2 regions of the Micromonospora sp. WMMD710 genome follow, and region 2 is predicted to be linked to the other one. Evidence: riboswitches for the same ligand, from Rfam matches in the RefSeq annotation. Region 2 holds a riboswitch; the other holds the start of a gene.
The links. A riboswitch is a leader RNA that binds a small molecule or an ion and turns the genes downstream of it on or off. The one in region 2 is predicted to bind S-adenosylmethionine.
Positions count from the first base shown of each region.

Region 1: linked by a shared signal. The riboswitch ahead of O7620_RS13890 (ABC transporter substrate-binding protein) and the one ahead of thrC (threonine synthase) in region 2 are both predicted to bind S-adenosylmethionine.

Region 1 is NZ_JARUBD010000001.1:3,027,394-3,037,088, forward strand. Features, by position in the region: gene O7620_RS13860 (NAD(P)-dependent alcohol dehydrogenase) at 125-1,171, shown strand; gene O7620_RS13865 (DUF664 domain-containing protein) at 1,190-1,699, opposite strand; gene O7620_RS13870 (2'-5' RNA ligase family protein) at 1,778-2,293, shown strand; gene O7620_RS13875 (MFS transporter) at 2,374-3,594, opposite strand; gene O7620_RS13880 (hypothetical protein) at 3,821-4,012, shown strand; gene corA (magnesium/cobalt transporter CorA) at 4,029-5,159, opposite strand; SAM riboswitch class IV at 5,355-5,466, shown strand; gene O7620_RS13890 (ABC transporter substrate-binding protein) at 5,732-6,601, shown strand; gene O7620_RS13895 (amino acid ABC transporter permease) at 6,641-7,423, shown strand; gene O7620_RS13900 (amino acid ABC transporter ATP-binding protein) at 7,420-8,151, shown strand; gene O7620_RS13905 (hypothetical protein) at 8,162-9,457, opposite strand; gene O7620_RS13910 (hypothetical protein) at 9,570-9,695, opposite strand, start outside.
Region 2 is NZ_JARUBD010000001.1:6,017,866-6,027,560, forward strand. Features, by position in the region: gene O7620_RS27855 (hypothetical protein) at 73-627, opposite strand; gene O7620_RS27860 (winged helix-turn-helix domain-containing protein) at 822-1,052, shown strand; gene O7620_RS27865 (hypothetical protein) at 1,382-1,504, opposite strand; gene O7620_RS27870 (type I restriction-modification enzyme R subunit C-terminal domain-containing protein) at 1,662-2,459, shown strand; gene O7620_RS27875 (DoxX family protein) at 2,776-3,225, shown strand; gene O7620_RS27880 (metalloregulator ArsR/SmtB family transcription factor) at 3,438-3,743, opposite strand; gene O7620_RS27885 (DMT family transporter) at 3,835-4,812, shown strand; SAM riboswitch class I at 4,839-4,974, shown strand; gene thrC (threonine synthase) at 4,987-6,273, shown strand; gene O7620_RS27895 (GNAT family N-acetyltransferase) at 6,682-7,701, shown strand; gene paaN (phenylacetic acid degradation protein PaaN) at 7,752-9,425, shown strand; gene O7620_RS27905 (GNAT family N-acetyltransferase) at 9,534-9,695, opposite strand, start outside.

The sequences.
Region 1 (9,695 bases), 3.0 Mb from region 2:
GTTCACCCGGATGAGGTGACCCGGCGGAGGCGGGCCGCGCGGTCGTGCCCGTTTGCCGGCCGGCGAGATGGGCAGCCACGGGCAGGGGCAGCCACGGGCAGGTGGAGACGGACGGAGGAACCGGATGCGGGCGCTGCGGTTGCGGGAGTGGATGTCGAAGCCGGAACTGGTCGAGGTCGACGAACCGACGGCCGGGCCGGGACAGGTCGTGGTCCGCATCGGCGGCGCCGGCGCCTGCCACTCCGACCTGCACCTGATGGACGAGTTCGAGCCGGGAACCCTGCCCTGGAACCCGCCCTTCACGCTGGGGCACGAGAACGCGGGGTGGGTGCACGCGCTCGGTGACGGGGTGACCGGGCTGTCCGTCGGGCAGCCCGTCGCCGTCTTCGGCGCGTGGGGCTGCGGCACCTGCGCCCGCTGCCGGGTCGGCGTCGACCCCTACTGCGAGAACCCGGCCGGCGCCCCGGTGCCGAGCGGGGGTGGCGGGCTCGGCTTGGACGGCGGCATGGCCGAGTACGAGCTCGTCCCGGACGCCCGGCACGTCGTGCCGCTGCCCGACGGGTTGGACCCGGTGCACGCCGCGCCGCTCACCGACGCCGGGCTCACCCCGTACCACGCCATCCGGCGCTCCTGGCCCAAGCTGCCGCCGGGCAGCACCGCCGTGGTGATCGGTGTCGGCGGCCTCGGGCACGTCGGGATCCAGATCCTCAAGGCCACCACGGCGGCCCGGGTGATCGCGGTGGACACCCGGCCCGAGGCGCTGCGGCTGGCCGAGGAGTGCGGCGCCGACCGCGGCGTGACCGCCGGCCCGCACGCCGCCGAGGAGATCCGGCAGGCCACCGGGGGCCGGGGCGCGGACGTGGTGCTCGACTTCGTGGGCGCCGACGCCACCCTCGCGCTCGGTGTGGCGGTGGCCCGCACCGTGGGAGACCTGACCATCGTGGGGATCGGTGGCGGCACCCTGCCGGTGTCGTTCTTCGGCGTGCCGTACGAGGTGAGCATCGCGACGACCTACTGGGGGAGCCGCCCCGAGCTGGTGGAGGTGTTGGACCTCGGCGTCCGGGGCCTGATCCGGCCGGCCATCACCACATTCGCCCTTGAGGACGCGCTCGACGCGTACCGCCAGATGCGCGACGGCACGCTGGAGGGCCGCGCGGTGATCGTGCCCTGAGCCCGGCGGACGCCGCCGTCAGTCGGTCTCGACGAGACCGCGGAGGTAGGCGGCCTGGCCGACGTGCTGCAGGTCGTCCTCGGCGACGCTGACCAGCCGCACGCCGAGGGTGACCGGCGGATCCCACGACTCGTCCACGACGCGGTCCAGGTCCGCCGGGCCCAATCCGGTCACCAACGATCGGGTACGCGCCGACACCGCGCCGTAGTAGTCGATCAGCGCCTGGGCACTCTCCGGGCGTACGGCCGCGACCTGCGCGGGCGAGTGCCCGAAGCCGGTGTCGTCGGGGTCCGGGGTGAGGCCGAAGCGGCCCGCCCAGTCGCCGCTCACCCAGATCTGCTCGGCGTCGAGCAGGTCGGCGACGTGGTGATCCTGCACGCGGGTGAGGTGCCAGACCAGCCAGCCGATCGAGTTGGCACCCGGTCCGGGCCGGTGGAGCAGCTGGTCGGGGCTGAGGCCGTCGACCGCGGCGCGGACGAGGTCGGGCAGCCGGTCGTACATCTCGGTCAGCAGGTCACTCACATCCACGAGCCACGCCTCCAGATCGGTGTTCGATCAACGTACCGCCGACACGGGCGGTCATACCCCTGCCGCTACGGTGATCACGTGGTCGCGGCACTGGAGTTGTATCTGGACCTGGACGCCACCCGTCGGATCCGGGTGCTGTGGGACGCGCTGGAGGCCGAGGGCGTGCAGAGCATGCGCTCGCTGCTGGAGCAGCGCCACCGCCCGCACGTCTCGCTCGCGGTGGCGCCCCGCTTCGACCCGGGGCAGGTCGCCGCGGCGCTGCGGGGGACGGTCGTGGCGGCCCCGCTGCGGCTCGACTTCCAGCACGCCGGGCAGTTCGTCGGCCGGGTGTTGTGGCTCGGCCCGGCGCCCACCCCGGAACTGCTGGCGCATCAGCGGCTGGTGTACGACCGCCTCACCGCCGCCGGCATCCCCCTCGCGGAGCACTACCAGCCGGGCCGCTGGGTGCCGCACTGCACGCTCTCGATGCGGGTGCCGAACGCGCTGATGGCCGCCGCGGTGCGCCGCTGCCTGGAGGTGCTGCCGGTGGCCGCGACGGTGGTCGGTGCAGCGCTCACCGACCATGCGCGCGGCATCGCCCACCCGCTGCCCTGACGGTCTAGGAGACCTTCGGCGTCCTCAGTGCACGAGCACGTCGGCGCGGGCGCCCCGGGCGGCCAGGCGTGCGGAGCGCGTCATCCCACGCGTCGCCGTCGCGCCACCGTCGCCCCCAGCACTCCCGTGAACGTGAGCACTCCACCGGCCACCAGCAGCAGGCGCGGGCCCAGCGGGGCGAGCACCCCGGCCAGGCCGGTGCCGAGCGAGGCGGCGGCCACCTTGAGCGCCGCCGTCGACACGAACACCTGTGCCCGCACGGCGTCCGGCGCGTACGCCGACCGGGCGGCCAGGGTGGCCGTGAAGAACGGCGCGGTCGCCGCTCCGGCCAGCGCGAAGGCGGCGACCGCCACCGGGAAGCCCGGCACGGCGGCACAGAGCGCGACCGCCACCGCGCCGATCGCCGCCCATCGGACGGTGAGCTGCTCCGGCTCGCCGGTCAGCGGGAACACCGTGACCAGGAGCGCGGCGGCCAGGTTTCCGGCACCGTAGGCGGCGGCCAGCAGCGCACCGGAGACCGCCTCCCGGCCGAGGTCCGCCGCCAGCGCGACGGCGAGCACCGACATCGCCCCGCCGGTGACCGCGGCGACCGTGGTGACCCCCGTGACGCGGCGCAGCGGCCCCCGACCCAGCAGCGCCCGGAGTGCCCCGCGCGCGGCGTGCGCGCGGCCCGGCGGCCCCTGCCGTCTCGGCCCCGCCGTCGGGAGCGTGCCCACCAGAGCTGCCGCGACCAGGGTCGCCGCACCCAACCCGACCAGGCACATCCGAGGCCCGGCAACGGCGGCGAGCACCGCCACGGCGGCCGGGCCGGCGCTGCCACCCACCCCGTACGTCACCGCGTCCCAGCCCTGACCCCGGCGTTGCGCCCGCTCGTCCGCGTCGAGCAGCGCCGCCAGCCGGCTGCTCAGTCCCCCCGTCAGCAGCGGCCCGCAGGCTCCGGCCACGATCAGCAGCGCGGCCGGCACACCAACCGGCACCCGTCCGAGCAGCAACGCGGCCGCCGCGACCGCGACGGCGTACGTGGCGAAGGCGGCAGCCAGCAGGCCCCGGCCGTCCGCGGCCCGGTCCAGCCGCCGGGCGAGCACCGGCCCGAGCAGGTGTGGTGCGGTCAGGCAGGTGGCCAGCAACCCGCCGAGCAGCGCCGGACGGCTGGACCCGACCTCCGGGAGGGTGGCCAGCAGGATCACCCCCACCGCGGCACCTGCGTCGGCACCCCGTGCGAGCGTCGCCGCGACGAGGTAGTGGGGTAACGCTCGGCGTCCGCGAACGGCCGGCGCGACCGTGTCGAGAGAGCTGCTCACCCCTGCGCTGCTACCCGGCCCGGCCCGCGAACCAACATCGGGGCGTGATGTCCGGTTTGGCGGGCGACAGTCGGGAAACCGAAAACAAGCGGTGCGGATGCGGCCGCGCGTGGGATGGTTCGACATGGATGCCGTACCGGTGGTGGCCTGCTCGCGCGTGGGGTGACCCGGCCGGTGGCGCGGGCGCACACCGCGCCGCCCGCGGCGGCTTCGACGACGAGAGGCAGTGCCCATGCAGGCTCAGCGCAGGCCACCGCGCACGGAGCGGAGCCAGACCCGGGACGACCGGACCGGGGGCGGCATGACCGGGGCGGCCACGCCACTGACGATCTGGGCCGCTGCCGTGCTGCTCGGCCGGATCGGGGCGGGCGACGACGACAGTGAGGACGAGCGGCACATCCTGCGCGGCATCGAGTGAGCACCGCCTCCCGGGGTCAGAGCCAGCCGCGCCGCTTGAAGACCAGGTAGAGGGTGCCGCAGACCAGCACCATGAGCAGCAGCGCGAACAGGTACCCGAAGCGCCAGTTCAGCTCCGGCATGTGGACGAAGTTCATCCCGTACACGGTGCCGATGAGGGTGGGGGCGAACAGGATCGCGGCCCAGGAGGAGACCTTCTTCAGCTCCTCGTTCTGCGCGTAGCTGGCCGCGGTGAGGCTGCGCATCTCCTCGTTCTGCTGCTGTGAGACGAGGGTGGCGTTGACGGTAAGGATGTTCTGCAACAGGTGCCGGAAACCGTCCACCCGTTCCACCACCTGGGTGAGGTGATCGGTCACGTCCCGCAGGTAGCGGCGCAGTTCCTCGTCGGAACTGCCGGCGCCGTCGGCCAGTGCGCCGAGCACGGTGAGCAGCGGGCGGGCGGCACGCTGGAACTGGATGACCTCCCGGCTGAGCCCGTAGATGCGCCGGCTGGCGTTCGGGTCACCGCCGAACACCTGGGTCTCGATCTCGTCGATGTCGTTCTCCAGACCGGCCACCACCGGCGCGTACCCGTCGACCACCTGGTCGAGGATCGCGTACAGGACGGCCTCCGGTCCGCGGGCGAGCATCGGCGCGTCGGTTTCCATCCGCCGCCGCACGGCGGCCAGGTCCGGGGCCTCGCCGTGCCGGACGGTGACCACCAATCCCGGCCCGATGAACAGGTGCAGCTCGGAGAATTCGACCTCCTCCCGCAGGTCGTCGTAGCGGGCGGCGCGCAGCACCACGAACAGGGTGTCGCCGTACCGTTCCAGCTTGGGCCGCTGATGGGCGTTGATCGCGTCCTCGACCGCCAGGTCGTGCAGCCGGAACTCCCGGGCCAGTGAGGTGATCTGGTCGATGTCCGGCCGGTACAGCCCGATCCACGCCATCGCACCGTCGTGCTCCTGCTCCTGCAGGCAGCGGTACGTCTCGGCGAGGCCGGACGGCGACGCGAACCGGTGCCCTCGGATGTAGACGGCGCTGTCCGCCATGCCACCGGAGGGTGGGGCGGCCGGCTCGGCCGGTGGCGGTACGCCGACGCGGGTCTCGTGGACGTCGAGCTGGCGGCCGAAACCACCACCGGGGCGGAAGCGACGGTTGCCGGCCATGACCCGCCCCTCCCCGGTGACGTCCCGCCCGGCGGCCTGCCGACCCGACCGGACAGGTCGGTGCGGGGCACCGGAGGCGCTGCATCCCCCCTGCCCCCGAGGCGAAACCCGACCTGGCGGTCCGCCCGTCGCGGACGGTGAGCGTGGTCATAACGACTGGACGATGCACCGGTCTCGGCTGCTAGCCTCGGCGCAGGTCATGAGCGCCAGCGCGAAGCCCCGGCTCGCTGGCCGGCAACCCTCCTCCGCGGTGGGGTGCCCCGGGTGAAGACCAGGCACCGGCAGGACGTCGGTGCAAGCGTGGCCTGGCACCCAGGTCAGCACAGACCCGGGAGACCGTATGCGCATCCTCAGCTCCACCCCAGCGGACGACCGCGTCGACCGGCGCTCGCCGGCACTGACCCGGCGTCGGCACGTGGACATGATGCGAATGTGCAGCGCGGCGTGTCGTCGCCGCACCGCGCACTAGCGCGTCCCTCTTCCCGCACCCATTTTCCAGCGGTACGCCCACCGGGCGCACCGTCAACGGCGCGTGTCCGTGCCCGCCGTTGCGTACCCCTTCGGAGACACCTGTGCGATTCCTTCCTGCCCTGACCCGTGCCGCCGCCCTGGGCGCGGCCACCATCCTGGCCGCCACGGCGCTGACCGCCTGCGGCGACGACGCCTCGACCGACGAGGCCGCCAACCCGTACGGCCTGGCCCAGCCGGGCGTGCTGCGGGCCGGCACGCTGACCGACGCCCCGCCGAACGTGTACCTCAAGGACGGTAAGTTCACCGGCTTCGACAACGACCTGCTGACCGCGGTGGCCAACAAGCTCGGTCTCAAGGTCGAGTTCGTCGGCACCGACTTCTCCGCGCTGCTGTCCCAGGTCAACAACCACAAGTTCGACGTGGGCAGCTCCTCGATCACCATCACCGAGGCACGCAAGAAGACCGTCGACTTCGGCAACGGCTACGACTTCGGCTACTTCGGCCTGGACGTCCCCGCCGGTTCGCCGATCACCGGCTTCGACCAGCTCGCCGGCAAGCGGGTCGTGGTGGTCCAGGGCACCGTCCAGGACGACTACGCCACCGGCAAGCAGCTCAACCCGGTGCGGGTGCCGGACTACAACGGCGCGATCAACCAGCTCAAGGCGGGCACCGCCGACGCGTGGATCGCCCCCGCGGAGATCGGCGAGAAGTCGGCCGCCGACAGCAGCGGCAAGATCACTGTTGCGGCCAAGCAGCTCAGCCCGGCACCGACCGCGTACGCCGTGGCCAAGGGCAGCGACAAGCTGCGCGAGGCGCTCAACAAGGGCCTCGACGAGGTGATCGCGGACGGCACCTGGAGCCGGTTGCAGGCGCAGTACTACCCGGGTCGGCCGATCCCGGCGGACTTCAAGCCGGGCAGCGGCACCGTTGCGGCGCCCACGACGTCGGCGTCCGCGTCGGCCGCGTCCTGAACCGGTGACGAGCGAGCGGGGCGGTAGGAGAGGCGACCGATGGATCCGTTGAGCACCCTGTGGGAGACGTTCTTCGACGTCGACGCCATGCGTGAGGCGCTGCCCGAGATGCTGACCGTCGGGTTGCCGAACACGCTGATCCTGGCGGTCTCCGCCGCCCTGCTCGGCTCGGTGCTGGGCCTGCTGCTGGCCGTCGCCGGCATCTCCCGCAGCCGGTGGCTGCGCTGGCCGGCCCGGGTCTACACCGACGTGTTCCGGGGCCTGCCGGCCGCGGCGACGATCCTGCTGATCGGCGTCGGGCTGGCACCGCTGGGCATGCAGGTCTGGGGGCCGGACCCGTACCCGCTGGGCATCCTGGCGCTGTCGTTGATCGCGGCCGCGTACATCGGGGAGATCTTCCGCTCCGGCATCCAGTCGGTGGAGGCCGCGCAACTGGAGGGTGCCCGCGCCCTCGGTTTCTCCTGGTCCGACGCGATGCGGCTGGTGATCATCCCGCAGGGTGTCCGGCGGGTGCTGCCGGCCTGGGTGAACCAGCTCATCGCATTGATCAAGGACTCCAGCCTGGTCTACTTCCTCGGCCTGGTGGCCAGCCAGCGGGAGCTGTTCCGGATCGGGCAGGACTACGCGGCCACCACCGGCAACGAGTCCGCGCTGCTGCTGGCCGGGCTCTTCTACCTGGCCCTGACCGTGCCGCTGACGCACGTCGTCAACTGGATCGACGGGCGGCTGCGCCACGGCCGGCCGGCCACCGCGCCCGCCGACGAGGACGAGGACGACACCGACCCGGCGCTGGCCGGCGCCCCGGAAGGAGACCGGCGATGACCACCTCCGTCAGCCTGGAGGCTCGGGACGTACACCTCGCCTTCGGGCCGAACCGGGTGCTGCGCGGCGTCGACCTCACCGTGCGGCGCGGTGCGACGGCCTGCGTGATCGGGCCGTCCGGGTCGGGCAAGTCCACTCTGCTGCGTACCCTCAACCGCCTGATCGAGCCCGATCGCGGCGACGTGCTGCTGGACGGGCGCAGCGTGCTGGGCGACGACCCGGACGCGCTGCGGCAGCGGATCGGCATGGTGTTCCAGCAGTTCAACCTGTTTCCGCACATGACCGTGCTGCGCAACGTCACCCTGGCGCTGCGCCGGCTGCGCAAGCTCGGCGAGGACGAGGCGGACGCCCTCGCCCGCGCCCAGTTGGAGCTGGTGGGGCTGGCCGGCAAGGCGAACTCCCGGCCGGCCCAGCTCTCCGGCGGCCAGCAGCAGCGCGTGGCGATCGCCCGTGCGTTGGCGCTGAAGCCCGAGGTGATGCTCTTCGACGAGGCCACCTCGGCGCTCGACCCCGAGCTGGTCAAGGGGGTGCTCGCGGTGATGGCCGACCTGTCCGCCGCCGGGATGACCATGGTGGTGGTGACCCACGAGATGGGGTTCGCCCGGCGGGTCGCCGACACCGTGGCCTTCATGGACCGGGGTGTGGTCCTGGAGGCCGGCCCGCCCGAGGCGATCTTTGAGCGGGCCGAGCATCCCCGGTTGCGTCGGTTCCTCGCGCAGGTGCTCTGAGCGCGGCGGCTCAGCCGGCCTGGCGGCGCAGGTGCGCGGCGAACGCCGTCGGATCGCCGAGCAGCACGAGGATGGCGTTGCGGTAGGCGACCGACGCCCACAGGTGCAGTTCCTCGTCGTCCAGCCCGCCGAACGCCGTCGACAGGGCCTTGCGTCGCCGCCGGTCGAGCACCTTGTGCGGACGCGCCAGCAGGTCACCCTCCCGGCGCAGCGCCTGCACGTAGGCGGCCACCGCGTCCTGGTAGTGCCGACCGGCGACCCGTTCCAGCAGGGTGAACTCGAAGACGTGCAACGCCGCCTCGGACTCCCAGTAGGCGCTGTCGCGCTCCGGTGCGGCCGCGACGTGCCGGCCCATCGCGTGCCGCGCCTCGTACAGCAGCAGCACGCCCCGGCCGGTGGCGCTCAACGGGCGGCGCGGCGCCGGCAGCCGTAGCGTCCGCACCGGCGCCGCGCCGACCAGGTCCACCGCCCCGGCGTACGACGGCATCCGCTGCGAGCCCGCGCCCAGCTCCGGCACCAGGCACGCCCGTTGCGCGTAGGCCAGCGGACCGCCGGTGGGCAGCGACCGCACCGCCGCGGCGTGCAGCTCGGTCAGCGGCCGGTCGTCCGCGGCCCGATCCGGAGCGACGGTGAGGACGAGACCACCGGCGCCGGGCACCGGCACGCCCAAGACGCAGGACGTGCGCAGGAACGCCCACGTCGCCGCCGCCTCACGGACCCCGCTCGCCACGGCCTGCGCGTCGGCCCGCCAGTCCCGGGCGATGCGCAGCCGCTGCCGCAGGTCCGCCGTCGCGGCGGCGTCGTGCGGGTACAACTCGCGCAGCGCCCGGGGCAGTGCTCCGGGGCGCAGATCCAGCAGGTCGCCCGTGGGTGCGGGCACCGCGTGCCGCGCGCAGTCGGCATCGGTGTGCGGGTCACCGTCGACGGCGTGGCAGTCACCGAGCCAGCTCTCCCCCGCCGAGCCCGCCCGTCGGGCGAACGCCAGATGAGGCAGTCGGCCGGTCCGCAGCACCGTCTCGTACTGCGGGCGGGCACGCCCGGCGCGCATGACGTCCAGCGGGAGCACCGGCGCGAGCGCCAGCACCGCCTCGAGGACCACGCAGTGCGGGCAGGAGTCGCGTACGCGGTAGCGGCGCGGATGGTCGACGCCGGGCTGCTCCCACTGGACGCCGATGACGCCGTCGCCCTGCGCCATCAGGTACAGGAACTCCGTCGCGGTACGCGCACGGGTGACCGAGGTCAGCTCGTCGAGGAACTCCCGTTCGGTCACCACCCGCGGGTCGGCCTCGCTCGCCCCGGTGGTCATGGGCACCCCCTCGCGGACCGTACGCATCGACCGGCGCCGAACTGTCCCCCACCGTACCCGCCGGGGCGACGCCTGAGCGTCCCTACCCGCGCCGGCCGCTGTCACCAATCCGTCAGGCACCCGGCCGGGGCCGTACCTCCTGCCAGGTGCTCAGCCAGCTGCCCCGGATCGCGCGGGTGTTGCGCAGCACGTCGGTGGCCAGCACCACACCACCGCGCAGCAGGTGCTCGGTGACGAG
Region 2 (9,695 bases):
GTGTGACGTACCGGCCGGAGCCCGGCACCCACCCCGGGCCCTTTCCTTTCCACGGAGGTCCGCGGGCAGGTTTCAGGTGGTGACAGCTTCCGCGCCGGACAACCCGCCGGTGTACGACGTGAGCGCGGCGACCGCCGCGGACAGGCTCTCGTTCATTAGCCCGAGCTGGTCGGCGGCCCGGTGCCACTGCCCGGCCGCCGTCTCGGTCGCCGGATCGCTGGGCCGGTCGTGCACGTCGGTGCCGATGAGTTGTTGCCCCGCGGTGGTGATCCGGGCCGGGAGCGCACCGATGCGGGTGGCCGCACTGGCCAACTGGTCGCGGACGGTGTCCAGCACCTCGACCAGAGCGCCGATGGTGGCCCGATCCTGGTGGCCGGCGTCGGCGCGGAGCAGGTGGACGCCGTCACTGAGCTGCCGTTCCGCGTCACCGGCCAGGTCGAGCGCATCCTCGCCGCTGCGTCGCGCCAGCCGGATCGCCGGGTGGGCGCAGCCCGCCCCGGTCCGTTCCAGCAGCACAGCGGCGGCAGCCACAGCGAGGTACGTCTCGCGCAGCTCGGCCGTCACCTGCTCCACGGACCAGATCGCGCTCGCCGCCGGCACTTCCGTCGACGTCTCCGACACGGTCACGGGTGGCCTCCTCTCGTGGGGTTACGGGGGTGCCGGGGCAGCACAGGGGGTGCCGCCCCGGCAGGGAACCACCCAGTGCCTAGCTGGAAGCTCCGTCTGCAGCTTTACCGATAATGTCGGTAAAGTCAACGATGCGCTTGAGGTGTCTCGTGTGGTTGTGGTCAGATGGGCGTGCCTAGCTGGGAGTACCTCGCATGCCCTCACCAAGAAAATTCGAGCCGCACTACCGGCGGATCATCGCTGACATCAGGAAGCGCATCGCCGACGGCGAGTGGCCGCCAGGTCACAAGCTGCCCTCGACCAAGGAGTTGGCGGACCTCTACGACGTGCGCAGCCAATCGACGGTCCGGCAGGCCATCACGATTTTGATCGAGACTGGCGAGTTGTACGGCCACCAAGGGCTCGGTGTCTTCGTGGCTGAATAGCGCCATCGGTTCGAGACTGCGGTCTACGTCGATCTCCGATACCGTATGCCCGATGTACTTCGAGCGGGGACGGGTGGCTGGATGAGCATCGCAGACCTAAAGGCGACCCTTGGTGCTGCCATCGAGTCGGCCCGCCAAGGCCGTCGAACCCTCGATCGGGCGATTGCTCAAGCTGAATCAGCCACCGGTGAAGCGGCCCGAGTCCTCCGGGGCAGTCAGCATGCCGAGGTAACCCGCGTTCAAAGCGCGCTCAGTTCCGCCGCAGCTGAGGTCGGACCGACTCGCCGACGCTTCGATGTCGTTGCCGAAAAGGTAGGCGACTACCGCTCTCAGCTTGGGTGACCAGCGTTGGCGATGTAGTCGCGCATCTTGTGGCGATACGCGCAAACCTCGACACCGCTGCTGTGACCGCATCTCGTGCGCAGGCCGACGCCGAACAGGCGCTCGCGCATCTAGCCGAGGTTCGTCGAGTACTACGTCGACATCGACAACTGGCACCGGCTGTCGCCCGAGGCGTCCGCGCAGCTCGTCGCCGGCCTCGCCGGTCTGCCCAGCGAAGTCCGCGACGACGGCGAGGAGGCCAAGCGCTTCGACCTGTTGATCCTGCGGATGCAGCTCGGCCTGCTGGTGCCCGACAGGCGGTTCAACCGGCACCGCACCGAGGTCCAGGAGATCGCTTCGGCGCTGTTGGAGCAGACCACCATCCCGATGATCCAGCAGCGGGCCCACCTGCTGGAGGAGATAGCCGGCGACGAGTGGTGGCAGGATGTCACGCTGCCCATGCTGGAGTTGGCCCGGCGTCGGATGCGCGACCTGGTCCGGCTCGTGCCCAAGGTGCGTCGCACCCTCGTCTTCACCAACTTCGCCGACGAGATCGACCAGGAGGTCGAGCTGCCGTTCAGTGGGGTGACGGTCGGCACCGACCTGGAGCGCTTCCGCGCGAAGCTGCGTGTCTACCTGCGCATCCACGAGGATCACGTGGCCGTGCAGAAGCTGCGCCGCAACCGGCAGCTTTCCGGCACCGACCTCGCCGAGCTGGAACGGATGCTCGGCGAGAGCGGTGTCGGCGACAAGCAGGACATCGACCAGGCCCGCCGGTCCTCCGAGGGTCTTGGCCTGTTCATCCGCTCACTGGTCGGCCTGGAGCGCGAGGCGGCTCGGGAGGCGTTCAGCGAATTCCTCGTCGACCGGGCCCTCAACGCCGCCCAGCTCGACTTCATCAACCTGATCGTCAACGACCTGACGGTGAACGGTGTGATGGAGCCGGGACGCCTCTACGAGTCCCCGTTCAACGGTGTTGCCCCGCGTGGTCCCGAAGCGCTCTTCTCCAACCCTGACGCCGATCGTTTGGTCTCGATTCTCCGCTCGATCAAGAACAACGCCGTCTTGGCGAGCGAGGTGGCGTAGCAGCGCGGGGCTCTGTCGCGGGTCGACCGACGCCCCATGCCTGGGGCAACTCCACAGGCTGTACGGGCCGCTCGACAGGCGGTATTGTCGGCCTCGGGAGCGCTCCCACGGCGGTGCTGGCCCGGCGGGGCGCGCGGGTCTGGTTCATGCATAGGCGCAGCTGAGGGCGTGGGTGTCGAGCGTCCGTCCGCCGCCGTGGACGCACGCGCTGGCCATGTTTCTACCGGGGATTTTCCCACCAGCAAGGAAGTTATGAACTCCGATGTCTTCCTGCCTCACCATTGATAGGTATCAATCCCTATCCATGGAGGTCTCCATGAACGTCTCTCGGCTCGGCGGGCCGACCCTGTCCCTGTTCCGCATCGTGATCGGCCTGCTGTTCGCGTTGCACGGCCTCTCCTCGGTCTTCGGGTTGTTCGGCGGCAACCCGATGACCGGCAAGGCGGTACCGCTCGGCACCTGGCCGGGCTGGTGGGCCGCCCTGATCCAGCTGATCTGCGGCGCTCTGGTGCTGGTCGGGCTCTTCACCCGACCCGCCGCCCTCGTCGCATCCGGCTCGATGGCGTACGCCTACTTCGTCGTCCATCAGCCGCACGCCCTGCTGCCGCTGCGCAACGGCGGTGAACTGGCGGCGCTCTTCTGCTGGTCGTTCCTGCTGGTGGCGGCACTCGGCCCGGGCGTCTGGGCGCTCGACACGCTGCTCGTACGGCGTCGCGCCGAGGCCCCGTCGGCACCGGTGGCCGAACCTGCGCCGGTGTCCGTCTGACCGCACCCGTGCCGCGCGTCGCCGGAGCCTCGACGAGGCGGCTCCGGCGACGCGCTCGGGTCGGCCGCCACCGTGGCGGCTGATTCGTTGACCGCATCAACTCCACAGCGTCCGCCCGGCAGGTCCCGCACCCCGACCGCGCGGGGCGCGTCCGTTCGTCAACGGCGGCAGCAGCAACCGCCCAGGTCCGGCGAGCCGGGGCCGGTGCCGCGTCAGGCCGGCGGACCGGGTCTGAGGACCGCGTCCAGGAGGCCGGGGTAGAGCTTGTCCACCTCGTCGCGGCGGAGCCGGACCATGCGGCTGGTGCCGGCGGCGCGGGTGCGGGTCAGGCCCGCCTCGCGCAGCACCTTGAGATGGTGGCTGCGGGTCGCCTTGGAGACGCCGAAGTCGAAGCTGCCGCAGGCAAACTCCCCGCCCTCGGCGAGCGCCCGCACGATCTGCAGCCGCACGTCGTCGGCGAGTGCGGCCAGCACGGTGGTGACCGGTACGGCGGTCAGGTCGGGTTCGTGCGGCTCCATGTGACCAGTGTAACCGTTGTTCGACAATTGTCGAACAAGCTCCTATGGTCGGTCTCGTTGGTTCGACGATACTCGAACATTGGAGCTGACGATGCGATCCCGCGCCGCCGCCTACCCACTGCTCGCCGTGCTCGGCTGGGGAGTGATGTTCCCGGTCCTGGCCAGCGCGCTGGCCAGGGTCGACCCGCTCAACCTGACCACCGCCCGCTACCTGTTCGCGACCGTCATCCTGGTCGGCGTCCTGCTGCTCCGCGAGGGTGCCGGCGCGCTGCGGCACGGCGGCCGGGCGGTCGAGGTGGTGGTGCTCGGGGTGGTCGGCTTCGCCGGCTTCAACGTGCTCACCAATCTGGCGCTCGAACACGCCGCCCCGCAACAGATCGCCCTGTTCGTGGCCACCACGCCGGTGATCACCCAACTGGTCCGGTGGGCCCGTGACGGCGTACGCCCGAAGCCGCTGCTGCTGGCCCTCAGCCTCGTGGCGCTTCTCGGCGTCGGCCTGGTGATCACCCGCGGGAGCCTGGCCGGGCTCGGCCAGTTCGGCCTCGGCGGGCTCATGATGATCGGAGCGGTGCTCGGCTGGGGCATCTACACCCACGGCGCCAGCCGGTTCGGCGACTGGACGCCGCTGCGCTTCACCACCCTGACCGCGCTCGCCGGCACGGCCGCGATGCTCGCCGCGAGCATCGGCGCCGACGCCGTCGGCTGGCAGCACGCGCCGGCCGCCGCCGACCTCGTGGCGGTCACCCCGCAACTGGCGTACGCCGTGCTGGTGGGTGCCGTGATCGCGGTCCTGGCCTGGAACACCGGTGTGCAGCGGCTTGGCGCCGCCAACGCGGCCCTGTTCATGAACCTGGTCCCGGTGACCACGTTCGCCGTGCAGATCGCCCGCGGCTACCGGCCGGACCCGATCGAGTTGGTCGGCGCCGCGATCACGATCGCCGCCCTGATTGCCGCGAACCTCGCCACCAGGCCACGGGCGGCCCGGAACCGGTCATCGGCCCTGCCGCAACCGGTCGCGGTCACCGACCCGGTCGCGGTGGTCGACCCGGTGGCGGTGAGCGCCCGCTGACCCTAGACTCGACCGCACAACTGCATACCTCATCCAGAGGGGCTGAGGGATACGGCCCGACGACGCCCCGGCAACCACCCCGCGCGCTCACCGCTGAGCGACCCGCGGGGCAGGTGCCAATTCCGTCCCCGCCGCAGATTGCGATGCGGGGAAAGATGAGAGGACTTCCTCGACATGACGTCGACCCTCGCCGCCCCCGGCATCGACACCTCCGCCAGCCCCGCCCGCGCCCTGGTCTGTCGCGCCTGTTCGGCCCGCTACCCGCTCGCCGCCCAGCACGCCTGCTACGAGTGTTTCGGCCCCCTCGAGGTCGACTACGACACCGCCGCCCTGGCCACCGTCACCCGCGAACAGATCGAGGCCGGCCCGAAGAACATCTGGCGGTACGCCGCGCTGCTGCCCGCCGGGCAGGACCCGGCCACCCGGGTCACCCTCGACCCGGGGCTCACCCCGCTGGTGGCGGCCCCGCACCTCGCCGCCGAACTGGGCATCACCGCGCCGCTCTGGGTCAAGGACGACAGCGCCAACCCCACCCACTCGTTCAAGGACCGCGTCGTCTCGGTGGCGCTCACCGCCGCCAAGGCGCTCGGCTTCACCCGGTTCGCCTGCGCGTCGACCGGCAACCTGGCCAACTCGGTGGCCGCGCACGGCGCCCGCGCCGGCGTGCCCTCGGTGGTCTTCATCCCTAGCGACCTGGAACAGGGCAAGGTCATCACCACCGCCGTCTACGGCGGCGAACTGGTCGCCATCGACGGCTCGTACGACGACGTCAACCGGCTCTGCGGCGAGCTGGTGGAGACCGACGAATTCGAGGACACCGCGTTCGTCAACGTCAACGTCCGGCCGTACTACGCGGAGGGCTCCAAGACCCTCGGCTACGAGGTGGCCGAGCAGCTCGGCTGGCGGATCCCCGCCCAGGTGGTCATCCCGATGGCCAGCGGCGAACTGCTCACCAAGATTGACAAGGCGTTCTCCGAGCTGGTCGAGGTCGGCCTGGTCGAGGCCCCGGCCGGCGGCTGGAAGGTCTTCGGCGCCCAGTCCGCCGGCTGCAACCCGATCGCGACCGCGCTGCACGCCGACACGGACACGATCACCCCGGTCAAGCCCACCGGGATCGCCAAGTCGCTCAACATCGGTGACCCGGCCGCCGGCCTGTACGCCCTGGAGGCGGTCCGCCGCACCGGCGGCTGGATGGAGTACGCCGACGACGACGAGATCCGCGCCGGCATCCGCGATCTGGCCCGCACCAGCGGTGTCTTCGCCGAGACCGCCGGTGGGGTCACCGTGGCGGTGCTGCGCAAGCTGGTCGAGTCCGGTCGGCTCGACCCGACGGCCGAGACCGTCGTCTTCAACACCGGCGAGGGCCTGAAGACCATCGACGCGGTGGCCGGCCAGGTCGGCCCGACCCACCACATCAAGCCGTCCCTGCGCGCCGCCCGGGACGCCGGCCTGCTCGGCTGACGCGCCCGCACGGGCGCGGCGCAGCGCTTGATCCACTCGGGTCCGTGTAAATCGGGGTGTCCGACCGGCCCGGACACCCCGCTTCCCGTGAACCCGAGTCGATGAAGCGCCGCAACGGCCTGGGGTGGCCTGGCGGGGGATAGCGGATCGCCCGATCGGGGGATCGGGTCGATCCGCCGGGTAACTGGCTTTTCGCTGTGAGTGTGGAAAACCCACCGCTATGGACTTGACGGCAGGAACCGGACGGCGCAAGATGCTCCGTGCGGGAGGGCATTTCGCCGGAGACTTTTGAAGTTCTTGCGACCCAACGCCGGCGGCGTTGTGCGAGTGTCCCTCCCGACCACGTTCGATCGGGCCAGCGATTAATTCGCTGGCCCGATCGCTTTTGCGGGGTGCACGCTCAGCGGCATGAGCATCACGATCGCGTCGTTCGACGGCGCCGACCAGGCCGCGGTCGACGAGGCGTACCGGATCGGGGCCGCGGCCAACGACGTCGACCTGCCGGACTTCCCGCCCTTCTGCCGGCGGCGCTTCGACGCGATGTTCCACACGCCGGCACCCGGCGCACGATCGCTCTGGGCGCTGGCCCGGCTGGACGGCGTACCGGCCGGCTACCTCCAACTGGACCTGCCGTACCTGGACAACACCGACAACGCCACGGCGGACCTGGTGGTGCACCCCGGGCTGCGGCGGCGGGGCGTCGGCCGGGCCTTGCACGAGTACGGGGTGCGCCTGCTGCGCGAGAACGGCCGCAAGCGGGTCGTCGCGATGACCGTCTCCGCGCTGCCCGGTGGGCCGGCGCGATCCGGGGCCGGTGACGCGTTCGCCGCCACCACCGGCGCCCAGCCGGCGCTCGCCGAGGTGCGTCGCCGGCTCGACGTCGCCGAGATCGACCGGCTCGCGTTGCGGGCGGCGCTGGCCGAGGCCCAGCCGCGGGCCGAGGGCTACCACTCGGTCTGCTGGCAGGGGACGACCCCGCAGGAGTACGTCGCGGACATCGCCTACCTGGACGGCCGGCTGCTGATGGACGCCCCCATGGGGGACGTGCAGTGGGAGCCGGAGCAGGTGGACGCCGAGCGCATCCGCGGCAACGAGCGCGCCCTGGATGCCCGGGGCCGGCGGCGCTACCACCTCGGAATGCGGCACGAGGCGTCCGGCCGGCTGGTCGCCTGGACGCTGCTCGACGTGGGCGCCTCCGCCGACTGGCACGCGTTCCAGCAGATCACCATCGTCGACCCGGCTCACCGTGGGCACCGGCTCGGCCTCATCGCCAAGGCGGAGAACCTGCACCACCTGCTCACCCACGAGCCGGCGGTACGGGTGATCGACACCTTCAACGCGGCCAGCAACAGCTACATGGTGGCGATCAACGAGCAGCTCGGCTTCCGCCCGGTGGACGCCTGGACCGACTGGCAGCTCACCCTCTGACGGGAATCGGCGCTACTGCTCCCGACCCGTACTCAGGCATGATGGCGGGCATGACGGAGACCCCGCATCCCCTGTACGACAGGCACGCCGACACCCTCAACCGTGCGCTGACCGCGATCACGGAGCGGGGCTACTGGTCCGCCTATCCCGAGTCCCCGAGCCCCCGGGTGTACGGCGAGACCGCCGCCGCCGACGGCAAGGCCGCGTTCGAGGCATACCTCGGTGGCGACTTCCCCCTCGACCAGCCGGGCACCGGCGAGCGGATCGCCACCGAGGCGAGCCCGTTCGGAGTTGAGCTGGCCGTGCGCTACCCGCACGCCGGCACCGACGACCTGATCAGCGCCGCCTCCGCCGCGCTGCCCGCCTGGCGCGACGCCGGCCCGCAGGCCCGCGTGGGGGTCTGCCTGGAGATCCTCGACCGCCTGCACAAGCACATCTTCGAACTGGCCAACGCGGTGCAGTTCACCAGCGGCCAGGCGTTCGTGATGGCCTTCCAGGCCGGCGGAGCGCACGCGTTGGACCGGGCGCTGGAGGCGCTGGCGTACGCGTACGCCGAGATGACCCGGCACCCGGGCACGGCGGGCTGGGAGAAGGCCGCCGGCAAGGGTGACCCGCTGCGGATGACCAAGACGTTCCACGTGGTGCCCCGTGGTGTGGCGCTGGTGATCGGCTGCAACACCTTCCCGACCTGGAACTCGTACCCCGGGCTGTTCGCCTCGCTGGTCACCGGCAACCCGGTGATCGTCAAGCCGCACCCGCGCGCGGTGCTGCCGCTGGCTGTCACCGTGAAGTACGCCCGGGAGGTGCTCGCCGAGGCCGGCTTCGACCCGAACCTGGTCCTGCTGGCCGCCGAGGCGCCCGGCGAGAAGCTCGCCAGCGACCTGGCCCTGCACCGGTCCGTGAAGATCGTCGACTTCACCGGCTCCACCGAGTACGGCGACTGGCTGGAGACGCACGCCCGGCAGGCGTCGGTGTACACCGAGAAGGCCGGCCTGAACACGGTCGTCATCGACTCCACCGACGACTTCGCCGGGATGTGCCGCAACCTCGGCTTCACGCTGACCCTCTACAGCGGTCAGATGTGCACCACCTCGCAGAACATCCTCATCCCGGCCGGCGGCATCGACACCGACCAGGGGCACAAGAGCTTCGACGAGGTCGCCGGCGGCATCGCCGCGGCGGTCGGCAAGCTGACCGCCGACCCGGCCCGGGGCGTCGAGCTGACCGGCGCCATCGTCAACGACGGGGTGCTGGAGCGGCTGGCCGAGGTGACCAAGGTCGGCGAGGCGGTGCTGGAGTCCCGGACCGTGGCCCACCCGGCGTACGCCGACGCGGTGGTGCGTACCCCGACGATCGTGAAGCTGACCGCGGGTGACGCGGAGACGTACGGCCGGGAGTGGTTCGGGCCGATCTCGTTCGCCATCGCGACCGACTCCACCGCGCACAGCCTGGAGCTGCTGCGCCGGACCGTCGGCGAGAAGGGCGCGCTGACCGCCGGGGTCTACTCGACCGACGAGGCGGTGCTGGACGCCACCGAGGCGGTCGCCGTCGAGGTCGGGGTGCACCTGTCCTGCAACCTGACCGGCGGGGTCTTCGTCAATCAGTCGGCGGCCTTCTCCGACTTCCACGGCAGTGGCGCCAACGCGGCGGCGAATTCGGCGCTGACGGACGGGGCGTACGTGGCGAATCGGTTCCGGATCGTGCAGTCTCGGCGTCCGGTGTAGTTGCGGTTGGGGTTTCCGGGGCAGCCCGACCCGCTCCGGGCGGTCAGGTTTGATCCCTGCGTGGGTCGGACTGCCCCGGAAACCCTTACCTGGGCACGGTTGTCGGTTTCAGGCTTGGCGGCGCATCTGTAGCTCGGTCAGGGCTGGGATCGTGGGGTGGGGGACTCGTACGCCGGTGTCCTCGAAGCCCAGGCGTTGGTAGGCCCGGTAGGCGCGGTCGTTGCCGACCACCACCTCCAGCAGCAGCTCCGGTCGGCCGCAGGCCCGCGA